DNA from 2 places in the Sphingobium sp. MP9-4 genome. Region 1 is predicted to be linked to the other one. Evidence: riboswitches for the same ligand, from Rfam matches in the RefSeq annotation. Region 1 holds a riboswitch; the other holds the start of a gene.
The links. Region 1 has a riboswitch for S-adenosylmethionine ahead of A0U87_RS03450 (low specificity L-threonine aldolase). Riboswitches for the same ligand answer to the same signal wherever they lie in the genome.
Positions count from the first base shown of each region.

Region 2: it holds a riboswitch for S-adenosylmethionine, as region 1 does, so the genes downstream of both, metA (homoserine O-succinyltransferase) here and A0U87_RS03450 (low specificity L-threonine aldolase) in region 1, are expected to answer to the same signal.

Region 1 is NZ_LUFI01000014.1:130,278-145,621, reverse strand. Features, by position in the region: gene A0U87_RS03475 (patatin-like phospholipase family protein) at 1-442, opposite strand, end outside; gene A0U87_RS03470 (heme exporter protein CcmB) at 550-1,197, opposite strand; gene ccmA (heme ABC exporter ATP-binding protein CcmA) at 1,188-1,805, opposite strand; gene A0U87_RS03460 (metallopeptidase family protein) at 1,802-2,209, opposite strand; gene A0U87_RS03455 (4a-hydroxytetrahydrobiopterin dehydratase) at 2,250-2,540, shown strand; SAM-I-IV-variant riboswitch at 2,576-2,684, shown strand; gene A0U87_RS03450 (low specificity L-threonine aldolase) at 2,742-3,788, shown strand; gene A0U87_RS03445 (hypothetical protein) at 3,819-4,316, opposite strand; gene A0U87_RS03440 (patatin-like protein) at 4,313-6,646, opposite strand; gene A0U87_RS03435 (endonuclease/exonuclease/phosphatase family protein) at 7,074-7,775, opposite strand; gene radA (DNA repair protein RadA) at 7,865-9,232, shown strand; gene A0U87_RS03425 (CvpA family protein) at 9,243-9,767, shown strand; gene A0U87_RS03420 (NAD(P)H-binding protein) at 10,231-11,127, opposite strand; gene proB (glutamate 5-kinase) at 11,152-12,282, opposite strand; gene obgE (GTPase ObgE) at 12,317-13,411, opposite strand; gene A0U87_RS03405 (TetR family transcriptional regulator) at 13,442-14,122, opposite strand; gene A0U87_RS03400 (GNAT family N-acetyltransferase) at 14,177-14,704, shown strand; gene A0U87_RS03395 (GNAT family N-acetyltransferase) at 14,741-15,316, opposite strand.
Region 2 is NZ_LUFI01000071.1:74,128-89,471, forward strand. Features, by position in the region: gene A0U87_RS21335 (RcnB family protein) at 1-229, opposite strand, end outside; gene A0U87_RS21340 (CPBP family intramembrane glutamic endopeptidase) at 407-1,123, opposite strand; gene A0U87_RS21345 (hypothetical protein) at 1,149-1,340, opposite strand; gene A0U87_RS21350 (ABC transporter permease) at 1,451-2,656, opposite strand; gene A0U87_RS21355 (ABC transporter ATP-binding protein) at 2,656-3,378, opposite strand; gene A0U87_RS21360 (efflux RND transporter periplasmic adaptor subunit) at 3,383-4,930, opposite strand; gene A0U87_RS21365 (efflux transporter outer membrane subunit) at 4,920-6,371, opposite strand; gene fabD (ACP S-malonyltransferase) at 6,562-7,497, shown strand; gene A0U87_RS21375 (crotonase/enoyl-CoA hydratase family protein) at 7,494-8,315, shown strand; gene fabG (3-oxoacyl-[acyl-carrier-protein] reductase) at 8,317-9,057, shown strand; gene A0U87_RS21385 (glycosyltransferase family 87 protein) at 9,075-10,298, opposite strand; gene A0U87_RS21390 (acyl carrier protein) at 10,506-10,739, shown strand; gene fabF (beta-ketoacyl-ACP synthase II) at 10,918-12,177, shown strand; gene mltG (endolytic transglycosylase MltG) at 12,287-13,258, shown strand; SAM-I-IV-variant riboswitch at 13,319-13,427, shown strand; gene metA (homoserine O-succinyltransferase) at 13,467-14,393, shown strand; gene A0U87_RS21410 (hypothetical protein) at 14,404-14,823, opposite strand; gene A0U87_RS21415 (2'-5' RNA ligase family protein) at 14,931-15,344, shown strand, end outside.

The DNA.
Region 1 (15,344 bases):
CGGCGAGATGGTCGAAATCGACGCATTCGTTGAGGATGTCGGTCAGCGGGTTGAACCCGCCCGGATTGAGATCATAGGGCGAGCAGAGCCGCGCCATCAGGTCCATGCCGACATAGAGCGGCGAATAATCGAGCGTCCAGCGGCCGAGCGCTATGTCGAGCGGGCTGCGGCGGAACGGGCTGAACATTGCCCCGTCCGACACCTTGCTCCAGAAACGCGTGAGGGCGCGGCGGGCACCCGGCGCGCCGCCATGGGCATAGCCGCTGGCCAGTACGGCCGCGTTCATCGCCCCGGCCGACGTGCCCGATATGCCGTCGATCCGCAGCCAGGGTTCCTCCAGCAGGCGGTCGAGCACGCCCCAGGTGAAGGCGCCATGGGCGCCGCCGCCCTGCAGGGCCAGGTCGATCAGGCGGCTTTGCGGCTCGGCAGTCGGATCGGGCATCGGGTACCTCGCGCTTGGCGGGCATGGCCCGCTGCCGGAGTTTGTTGCGATGCAGCATGGGACCATTGCGGCCCGCCAATGTCAACGCCTTGCGCGTTGCACAAACCTCATTCCCGACCCGCGCGGATCGCCGCGCCGCCCGCGATCGGCGTGATCGCGACCAGCAGCAGGGAGGCGGCGCCGAGGAATTTGAACGCGGCGCCGCTGCCATCGCCCAGTGTGCCCGCGCCAAAGATCAGCAGCGGCACCGCCAGCGGCAGGGCGAGCAGGCCCGCCAGCGCGCCCGACGAGCGCAGTCCGGCGGTCAGCGTCGCTACCAGCAGGCCGAGCGCGGCAAGCGCGGGCGTGCCGATCAGCAGCCCGGCCTCCAGCGTCAGGATCGTCGCGCCGTCCAGCTTCAGCAGCGCGGCTGCGGGCAGGGCGGCGATCATCAGCGGCGGGCCGAAACCCAGCCAATGGGCGATCAGCCGGGCGATCACCACCATCTCCTCGCTGATGCCGCGCAGCGCGATCTGGTCCAGGATGCCGGCGTCGCGATCGGGCGCGACCAGCCGGTCGACCGGCAGCAGGCTGGCGAGCAGCGCCGCGATCCACAGCATGCCGCCACCGGTGCGGGCGAGCAGGGCGGCGTCGGGTCCGACCGCAAAGGGGTAGAGGCTGGCGACCAGCAACAGGAAGGCGACCGGCAGCCACAGCCCGGCCGAGCGCCAGGCCTGTCCCAGGTCGCGGGCGACGAGCAGGGCGATCAGTCGCATGACGCCTCCTGCGCCGGGTCCGGCACATGGGCGGCCATCTCGATCCGCACCGGATCGGTCAGCGGCAATGGCTGGTGCGAGGCAGCGACGACGATGCCGCCGGCCGCCAGATGGTCCGCCACCGCCGCGCCGAGCAGCGCGACCGACGCATCGTCCAGGCCATTGGCCGGTTCGTCGAGCAGCCAGATATCCGCGCCGCTGGCGATCACGCGGGCGAGCATGGCGCGCTTGCGCTGGCCGGTGGAGAGCATGCGCACGGGCACGTCGCGCAAGGGGGCGAGCGCCATGGCGTGGAGCGCGCGGTCGAGCGCGGCCGCATCCACCCGGTCAAGCCGTGCCCAGAAGCCGAGTGCGCGGTGGAGCGGCAATTCCATGTCGAGCGCCAGTCGCTCGTCGGCCAGCGCGACGCTGCCCTGGCGGTCGATGGTTCCGGCGTAGGCGGGCAGCAATCCGGCGCACTGGCGCAGCAGGCTCGACTTGCCGATGCCGTTGGCGCCGTGCAGCAAGGCGCTGCCGCCGGCCGCCAGCACCAGGTCGACGCCGGCAAAGAGCAGGCGTCCGCCGCGCAGGCAGGCCAGGCCCGACAGGCGCAGCGCCGCACCGCTCATGGGGCGACCATATCCTCCAGCACATGCATGTCGATGTCCGACAGGCCGAAATGATGGCCGATTTCATGCACCACGACATGGGTGATGAGCGCTTCGAGCGGCACGCCCGTCTCGACCCATTCGTCGAGCAGCGGGCGGCGGAAAAGATGCACGGTCGGCGGCAGGTCGCCGGTCTGCGCCTCCTGCCCGAAGGGACGGCCGCTATAGAGGCCGGTCAGGCCGAACGGATCGTCAATCTCCATCTCCTTCAGGATATCGGTGTCGGCAAAATCCTCCACCAGCATCACGACATTGGAGAGATAGGAACGGAAGGGCTCGGGCAGGCGGCTCAGGGCCTCCAGCGCGAGTGTCTCGATTTCCTGTGGGGTAGGGGCGAAGCGGAACGATTGACCAGTGTCAGGCATGGCTGTCACATAGGCGAAAGAAATAACGCAGGATAGAGAAATGCTTGCCAGACTGAACGAAACGGAACGGGCGATCGCGCTGGCGGATTTGCCCGAATGGACGGCGGTCGCCGAACCGGACGGGATTGCGCGCAGCTTCACCTTTCCCGACTTCGTCGCCGCCTTCGGCTTCATGACGCGGGTGGCGCTGCTGGCGGAAAAGGCCGACCATCATCCCGAATGGTCGAACGTCTATAATCGGGTCGAAATCACGCTCACCACCCATGATGCCGGCGGCCTGTCGCAGCGGGACATCGATCTGGCGAAGGGGATAGAGGCGCTGCTGCGCTGATGCTTGACGCGGCATCGCCCGGCCGATAATCGCACCGGCAACATCAAGAGTCGGGCCAACGTCCGACACCAACCTGCTCCCCGAGCAAGGTGGTGCCTTTCGAAAGAGGGGGATGTGGCCGGACCGGCAATCCAACGGGACATGCAGCCACGACGACGTTGATCCGATGCTTGGTCACACACCAGCAGACGGAAGCATGACGTGCCCATTTCCACACAGCAATTTGCCAGCGACAATTATGCCGGGGCCTGCCCCGAGGCGCTCGACGCGATGCTCGCGGCGAACAGCGGATCGGCGACGGCCTATGGCGAGGATGAATGGACGCAGCGCGCGGCGGACAATTTCCGTACCCTGTTCGGCGGCGATGCGGAGGTCTTCTTCGTCTTCAACGGCACCGCCGCCAATTCGCTGGCGCTCGCGGCGCTGTGCCAATCCTATCATAGCGTGATCTGTTCGGCGGCCGCCCATGTCGAGACCGACGAATGCGGCGCGCCCGAATTCTTCTCCAACGGGTCGAAGCTGCTTGCCGCGCCCTCGGCCGACGGCAAGCTGACGCCCGACGCGATCCGGCAGCTCGCGACCAGCCGGTCCGACATCCATTTCCCCAAGCCGCGCGTCGTCACCATCACCCAGCCGACCGAGACCGGCCTTGTCTACACGGTCGAGGAAGTGCGCGCGATTTCCGCCGTGTGCCGCGAACTGGGGCTGAAACTGCATATGGACGGCGCGCGCTTTGCCCATGCCTGCGCCAGCCTGGGCTGCGATCCGGCGGAGATCAGCTGGAAGGCGGGCGTCGACGTGCTCTGCTTTGGCGGCACCAAGAATGGCATGGCCGTGGGCGAGGCGGTGATCTTCTTCGATCGCGCGCTGGCGCAGGATTTCGACTATCGCTGCAAGCAGGCGGGACAGCTGGCGTCGAAGATGCGCTTCCTGTCGGCGCCCTGGATCGGCCTGCTGGAAAGCGGCGCCTGGCTGCGCAATGCCCGCCATGGCAATGATTGCGCGACCCGGCTGGCGGCGGCGATCGCCGACCTGCCCGATGTCAGCCCGATCTTCCCGGTGGAGGCCAATGCGTTGTTCCTGTCGGCCCCCGCGCCGGTGCTGGATGCCCTGCGCGCGCGCGGCTGGCGCTTCTACACCTTCATCGGCGGCGGCGCGCGATTCATGTTCGCCTGGGATGCACAGGTGGAGCGGGTCGACGAACTAGCCCGCGACATAAGGGAAGCCTGCCTGGCGGTCGCCGCCTGACCGGATGGCGCTAGTGCGGGCGAGGCGGCCTCAGGGTTCCTCGCCCTCGATCCGGGCGTCATAGCTGCTCAGCGCGCTGATGACGTCCGGCATCTTTTCGTAGCGCTTGCGCAGCAAGGCCAGCTTCGCGTCGGTGCCGGAGCAGAGTTCGGCGACGCTTTCCTCGATATAGGCGCGCCGTTCCGCATCATAGGGTTCCTCGCCGCGGAAATGGTCGCAGCTGTCGCGATCGACCATGAAGGCGGTGACTTCGCGCGGGAAGGGGGCGGGCTGGGCCGCATTGCTCGACGGCGGCAGGTCGAGCGAATTGGTCGGGCCGGGCGGGCCGACGGTGACGATCGGCGCTGGGCGCGAGGGCAGGACGGCGGGCGGTGCGGGCGGCGGCGGATCGGGCTGGACGACGGCAACGGCCACCTGCTGCGGCGCGCTGGCCGGGGCGGCCTGTGCGCTGTCATCGGACGAGCCCTTGCAGCCGGTGACGAGCACCAGCGCCAGCATCATCGGAAACAGCTTCAAACGCCCCTTCACCCGATTTCCTCCCGCAGTCCGGCGATCAGATCCGCAACATGCGGCAAGCGCGACTCTTCCTCGTCGAGGATCGCCAGAAACGCCGCCCGCCTATAGTTGCGCAACGCCCCTTCGGGAAGACGGGTTGGGGCAGGAATTGCGGAAATTACGATATCCAGCAGACGCTCCACCCCATGGAGCCTGCCCCACAGATAGTCATTCTCCCGATAGACCCGACTGAAGAAGGCGCCAAAATTGTTGAATTCTATGCCTTTTAGCGTGGCGTTGGCGCCGCCGGCGCGGATGGCGGTGCAATCTTCGGGCGAAATCCGGTCGACCTTTATCGGATCATATTCATCGACAGCGTCACCCTGAAGCAACGGTAGGGTCGCGATGTCGGAGAAGGGGAAGCCGAGATAAGCCAGCAACATGGTGCGGCGCCCGGCCTTGGGCAGGTTGGCGAGCGCCTCGGCCAGCAGCATGTCGGCTGCCTCGTCGCGGGCGCGCAGGCCACGCGCCTGGGCCATCGCCTCCAGCGCGGCACCGGCGTCGGTCGGCACCTGCGCCGCGGCGGCGCGGACATGGTCATTGTAGAAATCATTGCCCTCGCATTCGGTGTAGAGGGCGAGCGCGCGATAGATGGCGTCGTGCATCGCCTGCACCGCCTCGCTGTCGGCATCGGCCTCCAGTTCCAGCGTCTCGGCCAGCCGCCGGGCCAGGAAACGCAGGCGGCGGATGCGGAAGGCCAGGTCATGGGTGCGGAAGAAGAGGACGGGCGCGGCGGCGGAGCCGGCATCCTCGGTTAACTGGTCGGCCCCGATCGCGCGCACCTGCTTCCAGATCGCCTGGCGATAGGCTTCGCGCATCATCGGCGCGTCCTCGCCGCTCAACTGGAACAGGCGCGCGGCCAGATCCTCGACGATGCCCGACAGCTTGAGATGAGCATAAGCGGGGAAGGCGAATCCGGCCGAGGCGGCGGCGCGCTGCTGCGCCTTGCCGCGCCAGGCCGACAGGCGCGCCGGCGTCGGCCGGTCGAGGAACAGCATGCGGCCGATCGCCCCCTCCACCTCCGCTTCGATACCGGGGCGCAGCGCCTGGATGATCCGGCCCATGCGGCGGATGCGGGCGGAATGGCGGTCGATCGCCTCCAGATTGTCGCGGATCGGCTGCTCGCGCGGAATGTCCGACAGCGCGCCGAAGATGGTGCGGAAAAAGCCCGGCAGCGGCGCATTCTCGCCGATCGGCGCGGCTTCCTCCTCGCCCTCGCGATTGAGGTGGATCGACCGGTGGCCGGGCTTGGGATCGATATAGACGAAGCGGCGGTCGACCTCGCGCCGCGACGGCCGGTTCTTGAGCGCGCCGATCGCCTGGGCAAAGGGGGCGTTGGCCAGCACCGATCCGTCGATCAGCACCGCGTCCTCGGCCTCGCCCCGTGCCGCCCGGCGCGGCAGCACGCGCGCCAGGAAGGCGTCGCGGCCGGGCCAGGCGCGGTGGCGGCGCTTTAATACCCGGTCCAGCTCGCGCACGGTGAAGGGCGGGAAGGCGCCGGGGAAGCTGGCGGTGGCGCGCGCGGCAAAGACCAGTTCGGCCGGATCGGCAAAGCCGTTGGCGCTGCCGCCCCGGCCGCGAAAGCCGATCGACAGCCGATGCTCGGTCTCGATCACCTGGGGCGGGCTGTTGAGGCTCAGGCTCTGCACATGGCCGTCGAAATCGGTGACGGTGACGAACAGGTCGAGCGGATGGCCGTCGGGCAGCAGCGACGGCCCGGCCGGCGTCGCCGCCATCGCGTCGAACGCGTCGAGCAGCATGGTCGAGAATATCGCTCCGCCAAAGGGCGGCTCGAACCAGCGCGAGCGGATGAAGCGCGACAATTTCATCCGCACCTCCTCGCGCGTGTCGGGCGCCACCGTGCGCTCGACCGCGTCGCCGGGGCGGCGCGCGGCCATCCACACCAGCGGCGTCGCCCAGAATTTGGTCAGCGCGCGGGCGGGGCGGGCGTCGGGATCGAGCAGTTCGTCGACATCGGCATTGTCGAGCCACAGCGCAGTGAGTGGCTCCAGCGACTGGCCGGTCTCGATCGCCTGGGCCAGGAAGATACCATTGATGCCACCCGCGCTGGCGCCGGCGATGATGTCGGGCAGGATGCGCAGCCGCGTGCCGCTCGCTGCCTCGATATCGGCGAGCAGCCGATGATAGACCGCCTCGCTCGCCCCCTGCGGCGCCACCCCGTCATGAAAGGCCCGGCTCGCCCGCGTCAGGTGCCAGATTTCCTTGGTGATGCCGTGCATGTAGACGGCCAGGCTGATCCCGCCATAGCAGACGAGCGCGAGGCGTAATTCCTTCTCCCTCATGGGGATAGGGATCGCAAAGCCAGGCCGCCTTGTCGAGAGGCGGAATGTCCCACCCCCTGTCCGAAAGCGGGAAGGGGGGATGGCGGGGTGGGTGGCTAAGCAACGGCCTGTTTTCCACCGTCATCCCCGCGCAGGCGGGGATCCATCTCCACAGCGTCGGACCAGATGCAAGGTCAGGGGATGGATTCCCGCCTGCGCGGGAATGACGAAAGGGGGTGGAAAGCAGACTGTCCGAAAATCCTCCCCAAGCTTGCTTGGGGAGGGGGACCGCCGAAGGCGGTGGAGGGGCAATAGCGTTGCGCTTGCGCCATTTCCCCTCCGTCAGCGCTTCGCGCTGCCACCTCCCCAAGCAAGCTTGGGGAGGAACTAGGTACGTCAGATTCTGGTCGTCTTCAGACCCTCAGCCATCCCCAACACGCGCCCGCTTTTACCCGACCCGGAACTCCGCCCAGATCGGCAGATGGTCCGACGCCTTGCGCGCGGCGGCGCTTTCGTGGACGCCGCTGTCGACCAGGCGGATGCGGCCGCAATGCATGATCCGGTCGAGCCGGGCGACCGGGCGGCGGGCGTGGAAGCTGCGGCCGCAGGGCGCAAAGCTGTAATGGCGGGCAAAGTCGGCCAGGCAGCCGCGTTCGGCGCTCCATTCGTTGAGGTCGCCCATCAATACCGTCGGCAGGGCATGACCCTGCGCCGCGGCATGGATCACGGCCGCCGCCTGCTTGCGCCGCCACAGGCCCGACAGGTCGAGATGCATGCCGAACACGCGCAGGGTCGCGCCCTTGATCGCGACCTCCGCCATGGTCGCGCCGCGCGGCTCCAGGCAGGGCAAGTGCAGCACGTCATAGGCGGCGACTTCCGCCTCCTTGCGGACGATGATGGCATTGCCGTGCCAGCCCATGCTATCGGTCTGGACATTGAGTGGCACCGGCTTGTAGCCGCTCTGGCGGTCGAGCAGCAGCGGCGGGATCGCGGCATAGCGTATGCCGAAGCGCCGGTCGGCCTCCTGCAGCGCGATGATGTCGGCATCCACCTCGTTCAGCACGTCGATCACCCGCTCGGGCGAGCGGCGGCGGTCGGTACCGATGGCCTTGCGGATATTATAGCTGGCGACGCGGATCGTGGCGGACATGCTGCTTCAATGCGCCAGCGGCGCGGGGGTTTCCAGCCTCGATGCAAGATCGCGTTTGTGTTCCTTTTATGTTCTGTTATGCGTGGGCGATGGCCAAGGCAAAGCGCAAATTCGTCTGTCAGCAATGCGGCACCGTCTCCGGCCGGTGGCAGGGGCAGTGCGATGACTGCGGCGAATGGAACAGCATCGTCGAGGAAGCGGCCGAGACCGTCTTTTCCGCCAAGCATGACCTGCAGGGCGGCGGCCGGGCGATCACGCTCATCGGCCTCGACAGCAAGGTGGAACTGCCCGCGCGCACCAGCACCGGCATCGCCGAGTTCGACCGGGCGCTGGGCGGCGGCATCGTGCCGGGATCAGCGACGCTGATCGGCGGCGATCCGGGCATCGGCAAGTCGACCCTGTTGCTGCAGGCGGCGGCGCGGGTCGCCTCGCGCGGGCTGACCGTCGCCTATATCAGCGGGGAGGAAGCGTCGGACCAGGTGCGGCTGCGCGCCCAGCGGCTGGGCCTTGGCAACGCCCCGGTGCAACTGGCGAGCGCGACATCGGTGCGCGATATATTGACGACGCTCAGCGACGGCGTGCCGCCCGCGCTGCTCATCATCGATTCGATCCAGACCATGCACAGCGACCTGATCGAGGGCGCGCCCGGCACCGTCAGCCAGGTGCGCGCATCGAGCCAGGAACTGATCAAATTCGCCAAGCAGCGCGGCACCGCGCTGATCCTGGTCGGCCATGTCACCAAGGATGGCAGCATCGCCGGCCCGCGCGTGCTGGAACATATGGTCGACACGGTGCTGGCGTTCGAGGGTGAGCGCAGCCACCAATATCGCATCCTGCGCGCGATCAAGAACCGCTTTGGCGGCACGGACGAGATCGGCGTCTTCTCGATGGTGGCCGAGGGGCTGGAGGAGGTCGCCAACCCATCCGCCCTGTTCCTCACCAATCGCGACGAGACGGTGACGGGCGCCACCGTCTTCCCCGCGCTCGAAGGAACGCGGCCGGTGCTGGTCGAGATCCAGGCGCTGGTGGTGCGGCTGTCGAGCGGGGCGACGCCTCGGCGCGCAGTGGTCGGCTGGGACAGCGGCCGGCTAGCCATGATCCTCGCCGTGCTGGAGGCGCGCTGCGGCCTCAGCTTCTCGACCTGCGAAGTCTATCTCAATGTCGCGGGCGGCTATCGCCTGTCCGATCCGGCCGCCGACCTGGCCGTCGCCGCCGCTTTGTTGTCGGCCTTGTCGGAACGGCCGGTGCCCGCCGATGTCGTGCTGTTCGGCGAGATTGCGCTGTCGAGCGAGATCAGGCCCGTCTCGCACACGCCGCTCAGGCTCCGGGAATCGGCGAAACTGGGCTTCAATCGCGCCTTCGTGCCGGCGTCGGGCGCGGACGGGGTGAAGGGGATTTCGGTCAGCGGCTTCCGCACCCTTGCACAGCTGGTTGACCAGATGCTCGGGCGCGGATAGCCAGCGCGGCATGAACGCCGTCGATATCCTCGTCCTCCTCCTCATCGGCGGTTGCGCCATATTCGGCCTGCTGCGCGGGTTCGTGACCGAAACCCTCTCGCTCATCGCCTGGGTCGCGGGCATCTTCGCGATCAGCCTGTTCCACGCCTCGGTCACCGAATTGCTGACCAGCTTCGTCGGCAGCGAGAGCGGGGCGGCGGTTCTGGCCTTCTTCCTGATCTTCGCCATCACCTTTGGCGCGGGCAAGCTGCTCGCCCGCGCGATTGGCCAGCGCACCCGTCAGTCGGTGCTCGGCCCGATCGACCGGGTGCTGGGCGGCGGCTTCGGTGCGATCAAGGGCCTGATCGGCGCGACCCTGGTCTTCCTCGCCTTCTCCCTGGTCTATGACACATTCTACGGTAGCGGCGCACGCCGCCCCGACTGGCTGTCCGACGCCCGCACCTATCCGCTGCTCAACGCCAGCGGCAAGGCGATCAGCGAATTTGTCGACGAACAGCGCGCGCAGAAGCCGGCGGAGTCCGATCCGGCGGCGTGACCGGGGTGGGTGGCTTACGGCCATCCCACCGACGTCATGCTGAACTTGTTTCAGCATCCATCAAGCCTAACAAACCATTGGTCTATTGGGAGGAATGGACCCTGAAACAAGTTCAGGGTGACGATGATGGGATGGGCGGTGCTTGATCGAAACTCGATCCGCCAATCCCGCATGCCGCTGTCCTACAGATCTGCCCTGCTCTAAGCTGGGGCATGACGCTGCCGCTCATCCTGCCTCCGCTATCCATGCAACTGGCGCGCGACGGGGGCGTCGCTGTCGCTGCGCAGGTGCGCGGGTGGGGCCTTGTCGGCGCGCGCCGGGCGCGTCTGTCGAACCTGCCATGGCGCGTTACCGGCGCGTGGGTGGTGCATCATGGGGGCGAAGCAGGTGCAAATGCCCCGAAAAGGCCGTTTACACTGTGAACTTCGGTCGTGACCCGCGCGGACTTGTGTCCTTGGGCGGGCTACAGCCAGCCCTTGGCGCGATAGGCCTCGACCGTGGCCTTGAGCCCTTCCTCGGTCGGGATCTGCGGCGTCCACAGCCGCTTGGGCGGTTGCTTGCGCTTGTCGACGACCCAGTCGGGGTGGCAGAAATAATCGACCCGGTCGGGGGTCAGCTTGGCATTGCGGCCGCGCACCAGCCGGTCGAGTCGGGCGGCGGTCGCCAGCAGCCATTGCGGCGTCGCGAAGGTGCGGACAGTGCGGCCCACGGCTCGGCCGATCGCCTGGCCGAATTCCTGATGGTCCCAGCCGCCGGGCGTCGCATCGTCCGCCTCATAGGTGCGGGTCTGGCTCTGCTCCTTTTCGCAGGCGAGCGTCAGCAGCAGGCGGGAAAGATCGGCTACATGGATCACCGAAAGCCGGCCGCCGGGCGGCAGCAGCATGATGCCGCGCTTGGCCATGCGGAACAGTTCCAGCATTTCCTGGTCATTGGGGCCATAGATGGCGGGCGGGCGCACGATCGTCCAGTCAAGGCCGCTGGCCTTCACATGGCGTTCGGCCAGTTCCTTCGACCAGCCATAGTCCGACATGCCCGGCTCACGTGCGGCGAGCGAGGAGACATGGACGAGCCGGCGCACGCCGCGTTTGCGCATGGCGTCGACCACCGCCATCGTGCCGCGCGCATTGCCCGCCTCGAACCCCTCGCGGTCGGGCGCGTTCACGACGCCGGCGATATGGATCACGGCGTCGGCGTCGCGCACCAAGGTGTCGAGCGCGGCGGTATCGTCGAGCGAGCCGGGCACCCATTTGAGATGGGCGCGTGGCGGCTGCGCCCGGCGGGTGAGGGCGTTGACCTGGAGACCGGCGGCAAGCGCCTGATCAAGCGTTTCGGCGCCGACGAAACCCGTCGCGCCGGTCATGGCAATTCTAAGGGACATAATAGGTCAGACCATCGCCATATGGTCGCGATGGACCAGCACGGTGCGGGACATTTCGCCGAGCAGGGCGGGAATGTCTTCGCTGCGGCGGCCGGCGATCTTCGCGGCGGCCTCGCTGTCATATTCGATGAGGCCACGGGCGATCACCCGGCCGTCCTGATTGAGAATGTCGACCACGTCGCCGCGGGCGAACACACCCTCGACCCGCGCGACGCCGGCCGGCAGCAGGCTGTTGCCCTTGCCCAGCGCCGCTTCGGCGCCGGCATCGACGATGATCCGGCCGAGCACGGTGAGGCGGCCCGAGAGCCAGCCCTTGCGCGCGCCCTGGCTTTCGGCGGCGAGGAAGATGGAGCCACGGCCGCCATTGGCCCAATGGCTGAGCGGGGCGTCGACCTTGCCCGAGATGATGGCGAGATGGGCGCCGGCGCCGGTGGCGATCTGGGCCGCCTGGATTTTCGACACCATGCCGCCCGACCCCATGCCCGAAGCCGAACCGGTGTCGGCCATGGCGGCAATGCGCGCGTCGATGCGCTCTATCCTCTCGATCAGCATGGCATTCGCATCGGCGTGCGGGTTGGCGGTGTAAAGCCCGTCCACGTCCGACAGCAGCACAACCGCGTCGGCCCGTGCCGCCTGTCCGATGCGCGCCGCAAGGCGATCATTGTCGCCAAAGCGGATCTCCGCCGTGGCGACGCTGTCATTCTCGTTCACCACCGGCACGACGTCGAGCGCCATCAGTCGCTCCAGCGTGGCGGATGCGTTGAGATAGCGGCGGCGATGCTCCAGATCGTCGAGCGTCACCAGCATCTGCGCGGCGGTAATGCCCTTTTCATGCAGCAGGCTGGCCCAGCATTGCGACAGGGCGATCTGGCCGGTGGCGGCCGCCGCCTGCGCATCCTCCAGGCTGCCGCGCCCGCCCTTGGGCAGCTTCAGCCGGCGCGCGCCCAGCGCGATTGCGCCTGACGACACGATGATGACCTGTTGCCCGGCCGCCTTTCGCGCGGCGACATCGGCCACCAGCGTGCGCAGCCAGTCGACGCGCACTTCCCCTGCCGGATCGACCAGCAGCGCCGACCCGATCTTGATGACCAGGCGGCGGACCAGGGCAGGGGGAAAGCCGGACAGAGTGTCGGTCATGATCGCTACTGAATAGGAGGGCGGGGTGATCCGTTCAGATCGGCGACCAGGTGGCTTCGCCGTCGCTGTCGTCGGCGTCGTCCTCTTCACGATCCTCGTCGAGCATTTCCAGCACGGCGTCGAGCAACGGGGTGACGCCTTCGCCGGTCGCGCCGGAGATGATGAAGACATCTTCCACGCCGGCCTGCTCGCGCAGCTGCTCGGCAATGTCTTCCATCAGTTCCTGGCCCAGCAGGTCGCCCTTGTTGAGCACCACGATCTGCGGCTTTTCGTCCAGCCCGCCGCCATAGGCGGCGAGTTCGTCGGTGACGATGCGGAAGGCTTCGACCGGGTCGTCGCCGGTCGCGTCGATCAGGTGCAGCAGCACGCGGCAGCGTTCGATATGGCCCAGGAACCGGTCGCCGATGCCCGCGCCCTCGGCCGCGCCCGCGATCAGGCCGGGAATGTCGGCCAGCACGAATTCGCGATCACGGTGCAGCACCACGCCAAGCTGCGGCTTGGTGGTGGTGAAGGCATAGGCGCCGACCTTCGCCTTGGTGTTCGTCACCTGGTTGATCAGGGTCGACTTGCCGGCGTTGGGCATGCCGACCAGGCCGACATCGGCCAGCAGCTTCAGCCGCAGCCAGACCCACATTTCCTGGCCCGGCCAGCCGGTGCCATGCTGGCGCGGCGCCCGGTTGGTGCTGGTCTTGTAGGACAGGTTGCCGCGGCCGCCGTCGCCGCCGCGCAGGAAGCTCACACGCTGCCCGACCTCGGTGAAGTCGGCCAGGATTTCCTGTTCCTCATATTCGGGATAGCCGTCTTCGTCCTCGGTCCCCTCGATCGGCTGGGGATCGGACAGGATCTGGGTGCCGACCGGCACCTTGACGACCAGGTCGTTGCCGCCGGCGCCATAGCGGTTCTTGCCCATGCCGGGCATGCCGCGCTGCGCCTTGAAATGCTGGGTGTAGCGGAAGTCGATCAGCGTATTGAGGCCGGCCACGGCCTCGAAGATGATGTCGCCGCCCTTGCCGCCATTGCCGCCGTCCGGGCCGCCATATTCGACATATTTTTCACGCCGAAAGCTGACCGCGCCGGGACCGCCCCAGCCGGACTTGATATAGATTTTTGCTTGATCGAGAAAATGCATGGCGCGCCCATAGCGTCTTCTTGGGCAAAATTAAACCTTAGCTTGCGACACTTTCGCCGTCGCCGTCAACCGGGCTTCTTCGGTCAGGGCGGAGACCAGGCTGCGGGCCGCCAGTTCGCGCGCTTTCTCGCGATTGAGGCCCAGTGCAGCGGCCATCGGGCCGCCCATCTGCGAATCGCCCAGCGCCAGCAGGACCAGCATCAGCGTATTGTCGCGGATCACCTCGGCCAGTTGCGGGCGCAGTGCCGTCGCGGCCAGCTTGTCGACCAGCCGGTGGATCGCATCCACCACCGGGTCAAGTGCATCCTCATTGCCCGACGCCAGCATCCAGCTGGCCAGCGCGCCGGCGCCGCCCGCGTCGAAGGCGTCGAAGGTCATGTCGACGATCCGCCGGGGCTCGACCTCGCCGCGCCGGGCGGCATTCACCGCGTCGCCGATCGTGGCGGTGATGGCGTCGGCCAGATAGCCCGCGAGCGCCTTCTGCAGGCCGGCGGCCGATCCGAAATGATGGAGCAGATTGGCATGGGTGCGGCCGATGCGATTACCCACCGCCTTCAGCGTCACGGCCTGCGGCCCCGCTTCCAGCAGCAGGTCGCGGGCGGCTTCCAGCGCAATCAGGCGACTTTCGTCGGGGCTGAGGCGCGAGCGCTTGAGGGGGATCGGTTCGGGCAACGTGCCTTGCCCATGACACAGGGGCCGGGGGAAGGCCATAGTCATGTGCGGGGGCGCTTGACCGGCCCCTGCGCGGCCGCCCATAGATTGGCGATGACCGCTGCGCCGATCCTCACCACCGACCGCCTGATCCTGCGCCCGCACCGGGTGGAAGATTATCCCGCCTGCCAGGCGCTATGGGCCGATCCCGACGTGGTGCGCTTCATCGGCGGCGCGGCGCTCGATGCGCAGGCGGTCTGGTTCCGCATCCTGCGCTATGCCGGCATGTGGGCGCTGCTCGGCTATGGCATGTGGGCGATCGAGGATCGCGCCAATGGCGAATTGCTGGGCGAGGCGGGGCTGCTGAGCGCGGCGCGGGGGCTGGCCGAACTGGACGGCCTGCCGGAAGCGGGCTGGGTGCTGGGGCCGGCCGCCTGGGGGCGGGGCATCGCGACCGAGGCGATGGCGGCGATCTTTGCCTGGACCGATGCGCATCTGGATGCGCCTTCGATCCGCTGCATCATCGCGCCCGACAATGGCGGGTCGATCAAGGTGGCGGAGAAACTGGGCTTTGCCGCGCTGGCCGAAGTCGATTTCCATGGCGCGCCGACCCGTGTCTTTGATCGGCCCCGTCAGGGGTGAGAGGCGGGCGCCCTGATCGGCGCTCGCGCACTTCAGTCAAGCGGCAAGCGCCGGCAGCGCGTCGCCATATAGGTCCATCGCAAAGTCCACGCTCATGCGGGCGGCCTCGCCCTCGTCGAAGACCAGGCAGTCGGCCTCGGCCCCGCGGGCGGGGCTATAGCGCCGCTCGATCGTGCCATTGGCGCGGAAGCCGATCTTGCGCAGGACATGGCCCGACGCGCGATTGTCGGCGAAATGGACGGCGCGGACCGCCGGCAGATTGTGCGCGCGGGCGATGCTCATGACGGCGCGGGCCGCCTCCGTGGCGAAGCCCAGGCCCCAATAGGGGCGGGCGATCCAGTAGCCCAGTTCCGGCGTGCCATCCTCGGCCTTATGGATGCCGCAGCCGCCCACCAGACGCGGCGCGCCTTGGGTGCGGGTGAAGGCCAGCAGGCGCGGCATGCGCGAATCCTGCGGCAGTGCCAGGAAGGCTTCGGCATCGGCCAGGCCATAGGGGGCGGGGGCGCGGCTCAGATTGCGCAGGACCGCGTCATTACCGATGGCCTGAGCCAGGGCGGGGGCATCTTCCATCCAGCCTGGCCGCAGCAGCAGGCGGGGGGTACGGGCGAACATTCACGTCTCTCCTCTTCGTGCGCGCCAA
Region 2 (15,344 bases), on a different contig from region 1:
AATTGTCGACGACCCGGTAATTGGTCGCATAGCGGCGATCGAAGCGCTGGCCCTTGGCCCAGTGGCGATCGTTGCGCACCACCGTCTTCTTCTGGACGACGGTGCGGTGCGGACCTTCCTTCACGACCCGGACGGTCTCGCGATGGGGCGCGGCCTGGGCCTGGGCGGTGACGATCGGGCTGGCGGCAACGGCGGTGGCGGTCAGGGCCAGGATGATCTTCTTGAACATGTCTTCACTCCTCTTGTTTCAATCGAGGGCGCCGCTTCCGGCGTCGAAGACAGAGATAGGCCGCGCTTGTCGCAAGCCTGTCCCAAGGGTGGGGCAGTTTTGTCGGAAATTGTATCAAAACCCGATTTAAGCTGAATATCGGTTCAGAAATGGCGATTTTTCAATGCCTTGTTCGACTCACAACATCAGCGAGATGGCATTGCCGAAATTGTGCAGCAGGATCGGCAGCAGCAGGCTGCCGGTACGCAGGCGCAGCCAGACGGCGAGTAGCGAGGGGATGGCAGTAAGCGCCATCACCATCGGGTCAAAGCTGAAATGGCCGCCCGAATAGCTGAACGCATGGGCGAGGCCAAACAGGCCGCAGGAAAGCAGGGCGCCCCAGCCCCAGTCGACGCCGAGAAAGCGAACCCGCCGGGTAAAGGCGCGATCGAGCGCGAAAAGCAGAATGCCGCGATAAAAGGGTTCTTCCTCCAGCCCCGGCATGGTGAGCTGGAAGGCGATTTCCTCTGCGCTGCTGGGATCGTCGGGGAAATAGAGCGCGAGCGCGGTGAAGAAGGCGCAATAGAGGAGAGCCACGGGCAGGGCAGCGGTCAGGCTGCCGCGTGCTTGCCGGAGGGTGAGGCCGACCCGCTTCCAGCCGAAGGCGGGCAGGGATGCGACCAGCAAAGTGAGGGCGAGGGCTAGCAGCTTGCCCTGCCAGTTCCAGTCGGCAGCAGGGATGAGGTCGGGGATATGGCGATAGGCGCGGGTCAGCAGCGCGTCATTGGCAGCGACCAGGGCGACGGCAACCAGCAGCCAGCCAGGCCGAAAGCCGCGCCGATCGATCAGGCCGATCGCACCGCCCGCGGCCAGCAGCAGCGCCAGCGTGCCGAGCAGGCCGATGACGCCGTTCATGCGCGCCGCTCCGGCGCGCGGCGGTTCAGTCGGTGGAAGTGGGCAGAGAGACGGGGGGCAGGGGCGTGGCGGTGACGGTCATGCGGGCGAGCAGGATGGGATGATCCTTGCCCTCCAGCAATTGTGCCGTCTGCGGTGCCTGCGCGTCGGCAAAGGGTGTGAGGCTGACCCCGAGCAGCAGAGCACTGCTGATGAGGCTGGCGGCGATCATCTTCATGGAGGCATCCCTTCCACAGCGCCGGGGCGGCGCCATGGAAGGAGGGATCAGGCAGAAGATGTCGCAGCATTATCCCGGATAACCGCCCTTTTGTCGGAAAATGTATCAGCCTATTCGTGCCGCAGCGCGTCGATCGGGTTCAGGCTGGCCGCCCGGCGGGCGGGGAAATAGCCGAACACCACGCCGATCGCCGCCGAAAAGAGGAAGGCGATCAGATTGACCTGCGGATCGAAGGTGAAGGGCACCTTCATCAGCGGCGCGATGCCGACCGATGCGATGAGCGCAATGACCAGGCCGATCAGGCCGCCCATGCACGATAGCACGATCGCCTCCACCAGAAACTGCATCAGCACTTCGCGCGCGACCGCACCGATGGCGAGGCGGATGCCGATCTCGCGGGTGCGTTCGGTCACCGACACCAGCATGATGTTCATGATGCCGATGCCGCCGACCAGCAGGGATATGGCGGCCACCGCCGCGACGATCTGGGTCAGGATGGTGGTGGTGCCGGTCAGCGTGTCGCTGATCTGCTTGGTGTCGAAGACGTTGAAATTATCCTCCGCGCCAGCCTTGATCTTGCGGCGTTCGCGCATCAGCTGTTCCAGGCTGTCCTGCACGGTCGCGCTGTCATAGGCGTCGTCGACCGCGACCATGATCTGGCTGATGTCGCGATCGCCGGTGAAGCGGCGCTGGACGAACTTGATCGGCATGACGACGACATCGTCCTGGTCGCCAAAGCCGCCCTGGCCGCGGGTCGCAAGCACGCCCACCACCTGACAGCTGACGCCCTTGATCCGCATCCGCTTGCCGATCGGGTCATTGCCCTGGAACAGGTTGGTGCGCACCGTATTGCCGATGATGCAGACCGATTTGCCGGCCTCTTCCTCGTCCGGCATGAACAGCCGGCCTTCCGACACATTCCAGGACTGGACCTGCGAATAGGCGGAGGTCGTGCCATAGACGGTGGTCGACCAGTTATTGCCTTCATAGATGGCGGTGCCGCTCGACTGGACCACCGGCGCCACGGCGCGCACGCCGGTCAGCTGGTTCTCGATCGCGGTCAGGTCCGCTTCCTTGAAATTGGGCGGGCGCGGCCCGCCGCCGCCACGGCCAAAGCCCTGGCCGGGTCGCAGTTGCAGCACATTGGCGCCGAGCGAGCTAATCTGTTCGCGCACGGCGGCGGTCGCGCCATTGCCCAGCGTCACCATGGTGACGACGGCGGCGACGCCGATGATGATGCCGAGCGTCGTGAGGAAGCTGCGCATCTTGTGCCGGTTGATCGCCCGGAAGGCGAGGATGACGGTGGTCCCCAGCATCAGCCCACGGCTCCCTTCTGCGGTCCGCCCAGGCCCTTTTCGATCCGCTCGACCAGACCATCCTTGAAATGGACGATGGTGCGGGCAAATTCGGCCATGTCGGGTTCGTGCGTCACCATCAGCACGGTGATGCCGCTATTCTGGTTGAGGTCGGTCAGCAATTGCATGATTTCCACCGACCGTTCGGAATCGAGATTGCCGGTCGGTTCGTCGGCCAGCAGCACATCGGGCTGGGTGACGATGGCGCGGGCAATGGCAACGCGCTGTTGCTGGCCGCCGGACAGTTCGGCCGGCGTATGGTCCCACCAGTCCTTGAGGCCCACCTTGTCGAGCGCGGCCATGCCCATGTCGTAACGGGTCTTCTTGTCCTCGCCGCGATAAAGCAGGGGCAGCTCGACATTTTCGAGCGCGCTGGTGCGGGCGAGCAGGTTGAAGCCCTGGAACACGAATCCGAGATAGCGGCGGCGCAGCAGCGCGCGCTGATCGCGGTCCAGCGTCTCGACATGGCGGCCCTTGAACAGGAACTGCCCGCCCGATGGCACGTCGAGGCAGCCCAATATGTTCATCGTCGTCGACTTGCCCGAGCCCGAAGGCCCCATGACGGCGACGAAATCACCCTGCTCGATGTCGAGGTCTATGCCCTTGAGTGCCTGAAAGGCGGTGGGGCCGCTGCCGAAGATCTTGGTGATCCCCCGCAGCGAGATGATGGGATCGGCGGCCATGGGATCAGGTTCCGCTCTGCCGGCCGGTGCCCCGGCTTTCCGCGCCGCTGCTGCCCTGCGGGTCGGCGGGCGTCGAGGCGACCGGGGCGGTCTGGGGCGCGGCATCGCCCGAATTGCCAAGCGACTTGACGCTGGCGGGGCTGCCGTCGGCGGCGGGATTGCGCGGGCGATCCTTCGTGTCGCCAGCGGCGGGGTCTGCCTTCTGGTCCTCGGCGGGCTGCTGCGCGCCGGCGGCAAGCTGGCCGGTGATGACCTTCATGCCGGGCTTCAGGTCGCCGCCGGTGATGACGGTGCGCGATCCGTCGCTGGCGCCGACGGTCACCTGGATCGCCTTGGGATCGCCCTTTTCGTCGAGGACATAGAGGGTCTGGCTGCTGCCCGCGCCGAAATTGACCTGGCGGTTGGCACCGCTGCGGCGCATGCGGCCGGGGCCGGGCAGGACGCTGGTGATGCCGCCGCCTGATCCGGCACCGCTGCTGGGCTTGAAGCGAAGCGCGCTGTTGGGGACGAGCAGCACGTCATGCAGTTCCTGGGTCACGATGTCGGCGGTCGCGGTCATGCCCGGACGCAGGGTTTCGTCCGCATTATCGACCGACAGCACGGCGGTATAGGCGACGACCGTGCCGGTCGAGCTGCTGGTCGTGCTGGTCGAGGACGAGGAGGACGAACTGCTGCTGGAGCTGTTCGACCCGACATTCACCCGCGTGACCTTTGCCGGGAAGGTGCGGCCGGGGAAGGCGTCGACGGCGAAATTGGCGGTCTGGCCTTCCTTGACCTGGCCGACATCAGCTTCGTCCACCGATACCTCGACCTCCATCTTGGTGAGATCCTCGGCGATGGTGAACAGCACCGGCGCATTGAGCGAGGCGGCGACGGTCTGGCCCGGCTCGATGTCGCGCGACAGGACCACGCCGGTTACCGGCGAGACGATCTGGGCGATCGAAAGGTTGGTCTGGGCGGTCGACAGCTGGGCGCGCGAGACATTCACCTGCGCCTGGGCCGAACGAAGGTTGGCGAGCGCGCCATTATAGTCGGCGCGGGCCGAATCCAGTTCGGTCTTGGCCGGCACCTTGCCACCGGAAAGCTGATAGACGTTGAGCTGGCGGTCCAGTGTCGCCTTGGCCAGCGCGACCTGCGCCTGCGCCTGGGCGACGCCGGCCTGGGAGGAGGCGACCTGGGCCTGCGTCTGGTTGATCGTGTCGACCAGGCGGCGGGTGTCCAGTTCGGCGAGCTTCTGCCCCTTGGTCACGCGATCATTGACGTCGACATAGACGGCGGTGATCTTGCCCGACTGTTCGGACCCCACATCGACCTGGTTGATCGGCTTCAAATTGCCGGTCGCCGACACGCTGACTGTCAGGTCGCCCTGGCGCGCCTCGCGGGTCGCATAATTGGGCTTGTCATCGCCGGCAAAGCAGCGGGCGACAAGCAGGACGAGGATCAGCAGCACGACGCCGATGGCGCCGCGGATAAGCCATTTGCGATGCGGCTTTTCCGGCTTGGCGCCCAGAAAGTCGTTGAGATCCTGATCGGGGCTGGCGTCATTGCTCATGGGGGCGGTCATCCATATTCTGCCAGCCGCCACCCAGCGCATTATAGAGCTGGGCGATGGCCAGGATCTCGTCCGATTGGGCGCTGGCAAGGCTGTTGCGGGCGTTCAGCAACGTGGTTTCGCTGCTGGACAGGGTCTGGAAGTCGATCAGGCCGGACTGATACTGGCTGCGCGCCAGGATTGCGGCATTGTTCGACGCTTCGTAAGCGGTGGCGAACTCGATCTTGCGCCGGCGGGCGCTGTCGAGCGAGGCCATGCCATTTTCGACATCCTCCAGCGCGCCGAGGACGCTCTGCTTGTAGGCGGCGAAGGCGCCGTCGGTCGCCGCCTTCTGCGCGCGAACCTGCGAGGCGAGGCGGCCACCATCGAAGATGGTCTGGGCGACATTGGCAAAGACGCCGCCGGTGATGAGGTCGAACAAATCCTTGAAGGCGTTCGACGTGGTGCCGATGTTGCCGCTGATGCCGAGCGAGGGATAGAGCTGCGCTTGGGCGACGCCGATCCGTGCGGTGGCGGCGGCCAGCGCCCGTTCGGCGGACCGCACATCGGGCCGCTGGCGCAGCGTATCGGCCGGAATGCCGGTGGCGATGTCGGTTGCGGCGGTGGGGATCGGTGCCGGCGTTTCGAGCGCGCGGGTCGCGTCGCCCGGCGCCTGGCCGGTCAGCACGGCGATGCGGTTGAGGCTGCCCTTCAGGCTGGCTTCGAGCTGGGGGATGGTGGCGTTGGTCTGGGCGAGCTGGGCTCTGGCCTGCTGCTCGTCGAGCGAGGAGACCAGCCCGGCCTGCAACCGCCAGCGGGCGATGTCGTAATTGTCCTGCTGCACCTTCTGCGTCTCGCGGGCGATGCGCAGCTGTTCCTGTGATGCGCGCGCCTGGACATAGTTGGTGACCAGTTCGGAAATGATGGTCATCCGCACATTGGCGAGGTCATAGCCGGACGCGGCAAGATCGGCCCGCGCGGCTTCGGCCGATCGCGACAATTCGCCGAACAGGTCGATCTGCCAGCTGGCATTGGCGCCGGCCGAATAGCTGCTGGACCAGTTGCTGGCGCCGGTGGAGATGACGTTGCCGCTGTCGTCGACACGGGTGCCGCCGGCCTGGCTGCGGTAATTCTTGCCGCCGCTGGCCGATCCGTTCACCTGCGGCAGGAAGGCGGCATTGGCCTGGCGCAGGGATTCCCGCGCCTGCCGCAGCCGTGCCTGCGCCTGGACGATGTCCAGGTTGCCGGCGATCGCCTGATCGATCAGGCCGGTCAGCGTCGGATCGTTGAGCCGCGTCCACCAGGTGGCGAGGGTGGCGTCGTCCAGCGCGGCGCCGCTGCCCTGGCTATAGCCGGCAGGCACGCCCAGCGCGGCGGATTGCGGCGCGTGATAGTTCGGTCCCGCCGCGCAGGCGGACAGGGCAAGCACCGATCCCGTGAGCCATGCAATGCGATATCGCACCTTTTCCTTGCACTCCGTCGTCGTTAAAGGGGCCAGCAATATTCCCCCGGAGAGACAGGGGGCAGGTATGTCAGGTCGTTACGTGCCGAAAAGCAATGTACGCCTCAATGCCATATATGTCTCAAAGTGTAACGTGCGTGAATTCCCGTGTTTTTCCCAGGAAAGACACCAGTAGATCAGAGGATGGAAGATGAGGGCATTTCTTTTCCCGGGCCAGGGTAGCCAGTCGGTCGGCATGGGCAAGGCGCTGGCCGAGGCAAGCCCGGCGGCAAAGGAACTGTTCCAGGAAGTCGATGACGCCCTGTCGCAGCATCTGTTCCGGATCATGGTGGAAGGCCCCGAGAGCGACCTGACCCTGACCGAGAACGCCCAGCCGGCGATCATGGCCAACGCGCTCGCCACGCTGCGCGTGATGCAGAAGGAAGGCGGCTTCAGCTTGGCTGACAAGGGTGATTATGTCGCGGGTCACTCGCTGGGCGAATATAGCGCGCTCTGCGCGGTCGAGGCGTTCGACCTTGGCACCACCGCCCGCCTGCTCAAGCTGCGCGGTCAGGCGATGCAGGCCGCCGTGCCGGTAGGCGAGGGTGCGATGGCGGCGCTGCTGGGCGCCGACATCGAAAAGGCGCAGGCGCTGGCCGATGCCGCGGCCGAAGGCGAAGTCTGCACCGTCGCCAACGACAATGATCCCAGCCAGGTTGTCATTTCCGGTCACAAGGGCGCGATCGAGCGCGCCGTCTCGCTGGTCAAGGATTATGGCATCAAGCGCGGCGTGCTGCTGCCGGTGTCGGCGCCCTTCCACTGTCCGCTGATGCAGCCGGCCGCCGATGCTATGGCGGAAGCGCTGGCGAAAGCGACGATCAACGCGCCGCTGCTGCCGGTCTATGCCAATGTGCTGGCCGCGCCGATCAGCGACACGACCGACATTCGCGAGCGTCTGGTCGAGCAGGTCACCGGCCGCGTCCGCTGGCGCGAGTCGATCGGCGCGATGTGGGACGCGGGCGTCACCGATTTCGTCGAACTGGGCGGCAAGGTGCTTGGCCCGATGGTCAAGCGCATCGCGCCCGACGCCACCGTGCGCAGCGTGGTGACGATGGACGATATCGAGGCGGTGCTGGGCGCGCTGTGAGCGAGAGCCCGGTCCTTAGCCCCCCCGTTCTAACCCAGCGCGACGGGGCCGTCCTGACGGTCACGCTGAACCTGCCCGACCGGCGCAATCCCATCTCCGATCCGGCGATGGTGGATGCGCTGTGCGACGTGTTCGAGGCGGCGGACCGGGATGCGAGCATCCATGTCGCGATCCTGACCGGGGCGGGCAGTGCCTTCTCCTCGGGCGGCGATCTCAACGCGATGCGGCCGGATGCCGGCGGGCTGCGCTCCAGCCTGCCGGCGCAGACGCGGCGCAATTATCGCGCGGGCATCCAGCGCCTGCCTCTGCTTTTCCAGGCGATCGAGCTGCCGGTGATCGCGGCGGTCAATGGCCCGGCGATCGGCGCGGGGCTGGACCTGGCCTGCATGTGCGACCTGCGCATCGCGGGGCAAAGCGCGCGTTTCGCCGAAAGCTTCGTGAAGCTAGGCCTGGTGTCGGGCGATGGCGGGGCCTGGTTGCTGCCGCGCATCATCGGCTTTTCCAAGGCGTCGCAGCTGTCGCTGACCGGCGAGACGATCGACGCGGGCGAGGCACTGCGGATCGGGCTGGTCGGCGAGGTTGTGCCCGATGCGGAGCTGATGACGGTGGCGCGGGCGCAGGCCGATGCGATTGCCGCCAACCCGCCGCATGCGACACGGATGACCAAGCGGCTGCTGCGCGCGGCGCAGACGGCCGAACTATCACAGATACTGGAAATGGCGGGCGCCATGCAGGCGCTGGCCCACGCGACCGCGGATCATGACGAGGCGATCACCGCCTTCTTCGACCGCCGGCCGCCGCACTTTAAGGGAGACTAGAATGTTCGATCTGACGGGAATGACCGCGCTGGTGACTGGCGCTTCGGGGGGCATCGGTTCCTCCATCGCCAAGGCGCTGGCCGCGCAGGGCGCCACGCTGGCGCTGTCGGGCAGCAATGAGGAGAAGCTCAAGGCCTTTGCGGCCGAACTGGGCGGCGACCACAAGACCTTGGTCTGCAACCTGTCCGACCCGGCCGCCGTCGACGCGCTGGTGCCGCAGGCGGTGGAAGCGCTGGGCGGCAAGATCGACATCCTGGTCAACAATGCCGGCATCACCCGCGACAATTTGATCCTGCGCATGAAGGACGAGGAATGGTCGCAGGTGATCGCGGTCAATCTGGAAGCTGCCTTCCGCCTGTGCCGCGCCGCCGCCAAGCCGATGATGAAGGCGCGCTTTGGCCGCATCATCTCGATCACCTCGGTCGTGGGCGTCACCGGCAATCCGGGCCAGTCCAACTATTGCGCGTCGAAGGCCGGCATCATCGGCATGTCAAAGTCGCTGGGCCAGGAACTGGCGAGCCGCGGCATCACCGTGAACTGCGTGGCCCCCGGCTTCATCCGGTCGGCCATGACCGATGCGCTGAACGATGCGCAGAAGGGCACGATCCTGGCCAAGATCCCCGCTGGCGATCTGGGCGATGGCGACGATATCGGTGCGGCGGTCGCCTATCTGGCGAGCAAGGAAGCAGGCTATGTCAACGGCCAGACCCTGCACGTCAATGGCGGCATGGCGATGATCTGACCGACCGGCAGGGGCGGTCAGGCGATCTTCGTCCGGCCGGGCAGACTATAAGCGAGCGCGCCGTCCAGCAGGATGGCGCGTCGCATCGCCAGCGCCAGCACCGCGATCGCGGCGATCAGGTTGACCGGCACATGGGTCCATTCCGACACGGCCCGGCCGAACAAAGGCGCCATCCAGGCATAGGCCAGCCAGCTTCGTTCCCAGCCAAGCACGCCGCGCTTGCCCATGTCGGCGGCGACGAAGGCGATCGCCATCCCCAGCAGCACATAGTCATAATCGAGCACATAGGGTGTGCAGAGCAGGGCGGCGCTGAGCGCAGCGGCGCCCCGCACTTCCATCGTCCCACGGCGGGCGACCAGCGCGGCGATGCCGATGGCGATGGCTGTCACCAGGCCCTGCACCACATAGGCGGCTGGAATGCTGCCGCCCCATTGGCGAATGGCGGCAAAGGGGCTTTGGATCTTTTCCCAGCCGGTGGCACCATTTTCGATGATGATATGCTGCGTCAGGGGCAGAGAATCGATGAACGCCTGCCACACCGGCCAGCCCCAGATCAGCAATGTCAGCAGGCACAGGCCGGCCGAGGTCAGACCGGCGGCCAGGAAGGCGCGGGCATTGCCGCGTGCGATGATCAGCACAGGGATCAGCACCGCAAATTGCGGTTTGTAGACCAATGCGCCCAGCAGCATGCCGGCGATCCAGGGACGTCGGTCGAGCAGGGCCATGCCGCCGCCCAGCAGGCCGGCGGTCATGAACGCATTCTGGCCATGGCCCAGGCACACCATCACCACCGGCGCACCGAGCGCGATGAGCAGCGCGTCGCGCTTACCCAGCAGGACATGGCGGACGACCATCAGCGCGCCGGCCAGCGTCAGTCCCTGCCACAGCAGCAGGGCAGGGGTGTAGGGGATTTGCGCCAGCAACGTGGCCAGGATCAGGAAGGGCGGGGGATAGTGCCAGCCATAGAAAGGGATGGCGGGATCATGATGGATCGCCTTCTGCACTTCATGATGGGCGGGCCAGTTCCATGCCTGGGCGGCCTGGCCATGGTCGGCCATCCATCCCGCCGTCCAGACGTTTGAAAAGTCGGTGCCAAGCGGTCGGCCAAGCGAATCTACCGTGCCATGGGCCGTCGCGAACAGGTGGGCAAGGCCGATCAGCGTTGCTGCCAGCATCAGCCAGGCGGTCATTCTTGCCCGTTCCGGGGTGATGAACTGGTCGGGGCACAGGCGGTCGATCATCGCTGTTGACTGGCACAAGCGGCTGAAATTTTGGTAAACAACCCGTTGTTTCCGGGTTTTTTCCGGCTTTTTATTGCCGAAACGCACCTGTCCCTCCATCTAGGGGCTTGGCGGCCTTCCCTCTTGCCTCTATCGGGGCTTGGCACTAGGGCAATGCCTTAACGGTTATTCAGAACCACCAACGATACCCAGTAAGAAGGACCACTCATGAGTGAGACCGCGGATCGCGTAAAGAAAATCGTCGTCGAGCATCTGGGCGTCGAAGCCGAGAAGGTGACCGAGGACGCCAGCTTCATCGACGATCTGGGCGCAGACAGCCTGGACATCGTTGAACTGGTGATGGCGTTCGAAGAAGAATTCGGCGTCGAAATCCCGGACGATGCGGCTGAGAAGATCGCCACCGTCAAGGACGCGATCGACTATATCGACAGCAAGGCCTAAGGGCTTCGCGGCCTGCCCTCAGTGGCGGGCCGCCCTCCTTGCACAAGGATTGGCTCCTCCTGTCCGGTGATCCCGGAGCTTGGGGAGCCTTTTCGTATCTGGCCTGCCGTTCACAAGTGCGTGTGGAACGCCTAGATGAGCGGCACGGAACCAAAAATTGGAATTTCGGAGCAAGCATATGCGTCGCGTCGTCGTAACCGGCCTTGGCATGGTAAGCCCGCTTGGCGGGGATGTCGAAACCACCTGGAAGAACATCATCGCGTCGAAATCCGGCGCGGCGACGATCACCCGCTTCGACGCCACCGATTACAAGTGCCGCATCGCCTGCGAAGTGAAGCCGGCGGATCATGAATATGGCTATGACGCCTCGCTGGACGTCGACCACAAGATCCAGCGCCAGGTCGATCCGTTCATCGTCTATGGCATTTCCGCCGCCAGCCAGGCGCTGCGCGACGCGGGCCTGGACAATATGTCGGAAGAAGAGCGCCTGCGCGCCGGCTGCTCGATCGGTTCGGGCATCGGCGGCCTGCCGGGCATCGAAAGCGAATCGCTGGTGCTGGCCAACAAGGGCCCCAACCGGGTTTCGCCGCACTTCGTCCATGGCCGCCTGATCAACCTGATCTCGGGCCAGGTCTCGATCAAGTACGGCCTGATGGGTCCGAACCATGCCGTCGTCACCGCCTGCTCGACCGGCGCCCACTCGATCGGCGACGCTGCGCGCATGATCGCGATGGACGATGCCGACGTGATGCTGGCGGGCGGCGCGGAAAGCGCGATCTGCCCGATCGGCATCGCCGGCTTCGCCCAGGCGCGTGCGCTCTCGACCGGCTTCAACGACACGCCGGAAAAGGCGAGCCGCCCTTATGACGTCAACCGTGACGGCTTCGTCATGGGCGAAGGCGCGGGCGTGGTCGTGCTGGAAGAATATGAGCATGCCAAGAAGCGCGGCGCGAAAATTTACGCCGAAGTCATCGGCTATGGCCTGACCGGCGACGCCTATCATGTCACGGCGCCGCACCCGGAAGGCAATGGCGGTTTCCGTTCGATGCAGATGGCGCTCAAGCGTTCGGGCCTGGCGCTGGAATATATCGACTATGTGAACGCGCATGGCACGTCGACCCCGCTGGGCGACGAGCTGGAGCTGGGCGCAGTCAAGCGTCTGTTTGGCGATCATCTGGGCAGCATGTCGATGTCCTCGACCAAGTCGGCGATCGGCCACCTGCTGGGCGGCGCGGGCGCGGTGGAGAGCATCTTCTGCATCCTCGCCATGCGCGACCAGATCGTGCCGCCGACGCTCAACCTCGACGAACCGAGCGAAAGCTGCAAGGGCGTCGACCTGGTCCCGCACGTCGCCAAGGAGCGCAAGGTGCGCGCGGTGCTGAACAACTCGTTCGGCTTCGGCGGCACCAACGCCTCGCTCATCATGAAGGCGATCTGATACGCCTGATCCTCCCCTGAAAAGGGGAGGATCATGTAAGCCATAGCCGGTTGGGCATTATTTGGGTCGGGCAGTTGGGATGATGGCAAGACGATCCGGCGCAAATCCGGTGCGGCGACTGGGCTGCATCATCCTTCTGATCGGCCTGGCCGTTGTCGCCTTTGTCGGTTTCCGCTTCGTCCATGGCTGGACCGAGACGGGGCCGGCCACCCAGAATATCAGCATCGTCGTGCCGGAGGGATCGACCCTGTCCGATGCCGCGGTGCTGCTGAAATCGGCTGGCGCGGTGCGTTCGGCCGATGCCTTCCTGACCCGCGCGAAGGTCTTTGGCGGCGCCAAGCCGATCAAGGCCGGCGAGTTCGTGGTGCCCAAGGGCGCCAGCAACCGCGAGATATTGTCGATCCTGCAGGGCGGCAAGACGCTGACCCGGCTGGTCACCATCCCCGAAGGCATGCCGTCGATCCTGGTGCAGGAACGGCTGATGGCCAATGACGAGCTGACCGGCGATGTCGCGGTGCCGCAAGAGGGCAGCGTGCTGCCCGACAGCTATGCCTTCGACAAGGGCGAGCCGCGCGCCGCCGTGCTGAAGCGGATGCAGGCGGCGATGGACAAGGCGCTGGCGAAGCTCTGGGCCGAACGCGCGCCCAATACGATCGCCAAGTCGCCCCAGGAGGCGATCATCCTCGCCTCGATCGTCGAGAAGGAAACCGCGATCGCCAAGGAGCGGCCGATGGTCGCGGGCGTCTACAGCAACCGCCTGCGCAAGAACATGATGCTGCAGGCCGATCCGACGATCATCTATCCGATCACCAGGGGCAAGCCGCTCGGCCGCCGGATCAAGAAGTCCGAGATCGCCGACGTCAACGACTACAACACCTATGCGATGACCGGCCTGCCCAAGGGGCCGATCGCCAATCCGGGCCGGCTGTCGATCCTGGCGGTGCTGCACCCGGCGGAGACGAATGCGCTCTATTTCGTCGCGGACGGGAAGGGCGGCCATATCTTTGCCGACACCTATCAGCAGCATAATGAGAATGTGCGGAAGTGGTTCGAGATCCGCCGCGCGCGGGGCGAGCTGTAAAGCCCGGCTTGGCCGATATATAGCCGGGCTTGCCACATGGTCCGGCGCGCGCTAGGGATAGTCCAGCATCAAGAGTTGGGGCGACGCCCAACGCCAACCTGCCGTTCCGGGCAAGGTGGCACTCCCGATCCGGGAGGATGTGGCCGATCCGGCAACAAAGCGGACCTCAGCCACCGATCGTCGCCCCGCCAGGAAGGACTGACGAGACGTGCCGATCAAGATTGCCGATGACCTGCCCGCCCGCCGCACGCTGGAAGCCGAGGGCGTTGCCGTGATGGGCGAGGCGGATGCGGTGCGGCAGGATATCCGCCCGCTGCGGATCGCGCTGCTGAACCTGATGCCCAACAAGATCGATACCGAGACGCAGCTTGCGCGGCTGCTTGGCGCCTCGCCGTTGCAGGTGGAACTGACGCTGGTGCGGATCAGCGACCATGTGTCGCGCAACACCTCGGCCGATCATATGCAGTCCTTCTATCGCGCCTGGACCGATGTGCGCGACGAGCGGTTCGACGGCTTCCTGATCACCGGCGCGCCGGTCGAGCATCTGCCGTTCGAGGAGGTGAGCTACTGGCAGGAACTGCGCGCCATCTTCGACTGGACCCAGACCCATGTGCATCGTTCGCTCAGCATCTGCTGGGCGGCGCAGGCGGCGCTCCATCATTTCCACGGGGTCGAGAAACATGCGCTGGAGCGCAAGGCGTTCGGCGTGTTCCGCCATCGCAACCATGCCCCGGCCTCGCCCTATCTGCGGGGCTTTTCGGACGATTTCTCGATCCCGGTGTCGCGCTGGTCGGAAGTGCGGCGGGAATCGCTGCCGGTCGATCGCGGGCTGCAATTGCTGGCCGACAGCGCGGAGACCGGGCCTTGCCTGGTCCATGATCCGCGCCATGGCTTCCTGCACATGTTCAACCATGTCGAATATGACACGCGCACACTGGGCGACGAATATGCGCGCGACGGCGGCCGCCAGATGCCGGCCCATTATTTCCCCGACGACGACCCGACCCGCCCGCCGGAAAATCGCTGGCGCAGCCATGCCCATCTGCTGTTCGGCAACTGGATCAACGATCTCTACCAGACCGCGCCGTTCGACGTGGACATGATCGGCCAGGAGATATTGCAGAGCGCGGCCTGATCGGCGCCGATCAGCGCAGCAGGCCCTTGGCCGCCTGACTGCGGGCGTAGAGCCACTGGCCGATGCCGATCAGGATGATGACGGCCGGGAAGATCGCTGCGCCCGCGCCCTTCACCGCCAGCAGGTCGGTGCCAAGGAACGTGTGTCCGAACTGGACGATCACCGCGAGCAGCGACAGCAGGAACAGCGGCACCGCGACGCGGCGGCGCAGCAGCAGGGCGATCGCGCCCAGCGTGCCAGCGCCCACCGCCACCGCATAGACGGCCCAGGCCCAGCCGGGCATCTGGGCAAAGGCGCGGGCGGTGTCGGGATCGGTTTTGGCGAGTTCGCCGAGGTCGGCGCCATATTGCATGACGAAGGCAGCGACCCCCATCAGGTTCCATAGCAGCAGGATGACGGCGATGATGACGAAGGATGCCGGTGCGCGCATGATGCTTCCCCTCCTGGGCCGCGCCTGCTTGCCGGGCGCGGCATCTGTCATCATATAGCCTGTCCCGGCCGGGCGAAAGTCCGCCATCGCGTTGCAGGGAGGCGGTCCTGGCTGATCCGATCATTGTCACCGCGCTGCTGGGCGCCGCCGATTTCGCCTGGGCGGATGGCTTGCGCGGCGCCCATTTTCCGCCCGAACGCAATCAGGTGCCGGCGCATGTCACCCTGTTCCATCATCTGCCGCCTTCGCTGCTGCCCGAACTCAGGACGCGGATGAAGCAGATATGCGCCGGCCCGGCGCCACGGGCGCGGCTGGGCGATGTGCTGCTATTGGGGCAGGGGGTCGCCTATCGCATCGACAGTCCCGATCTGGCGGCGTTGCGTGGCGAATTGGCGGACGCCTTCACCGGCCTGCTGACGCCGCAGGACCAGGCCGGCTTTCGCCCGCATCTGACCGTGCAGAACAAGGTGGAGCCCAGGGTCGCGCGGGCGCTGGCCGACCGATTGCGCGCCGATTTCCAT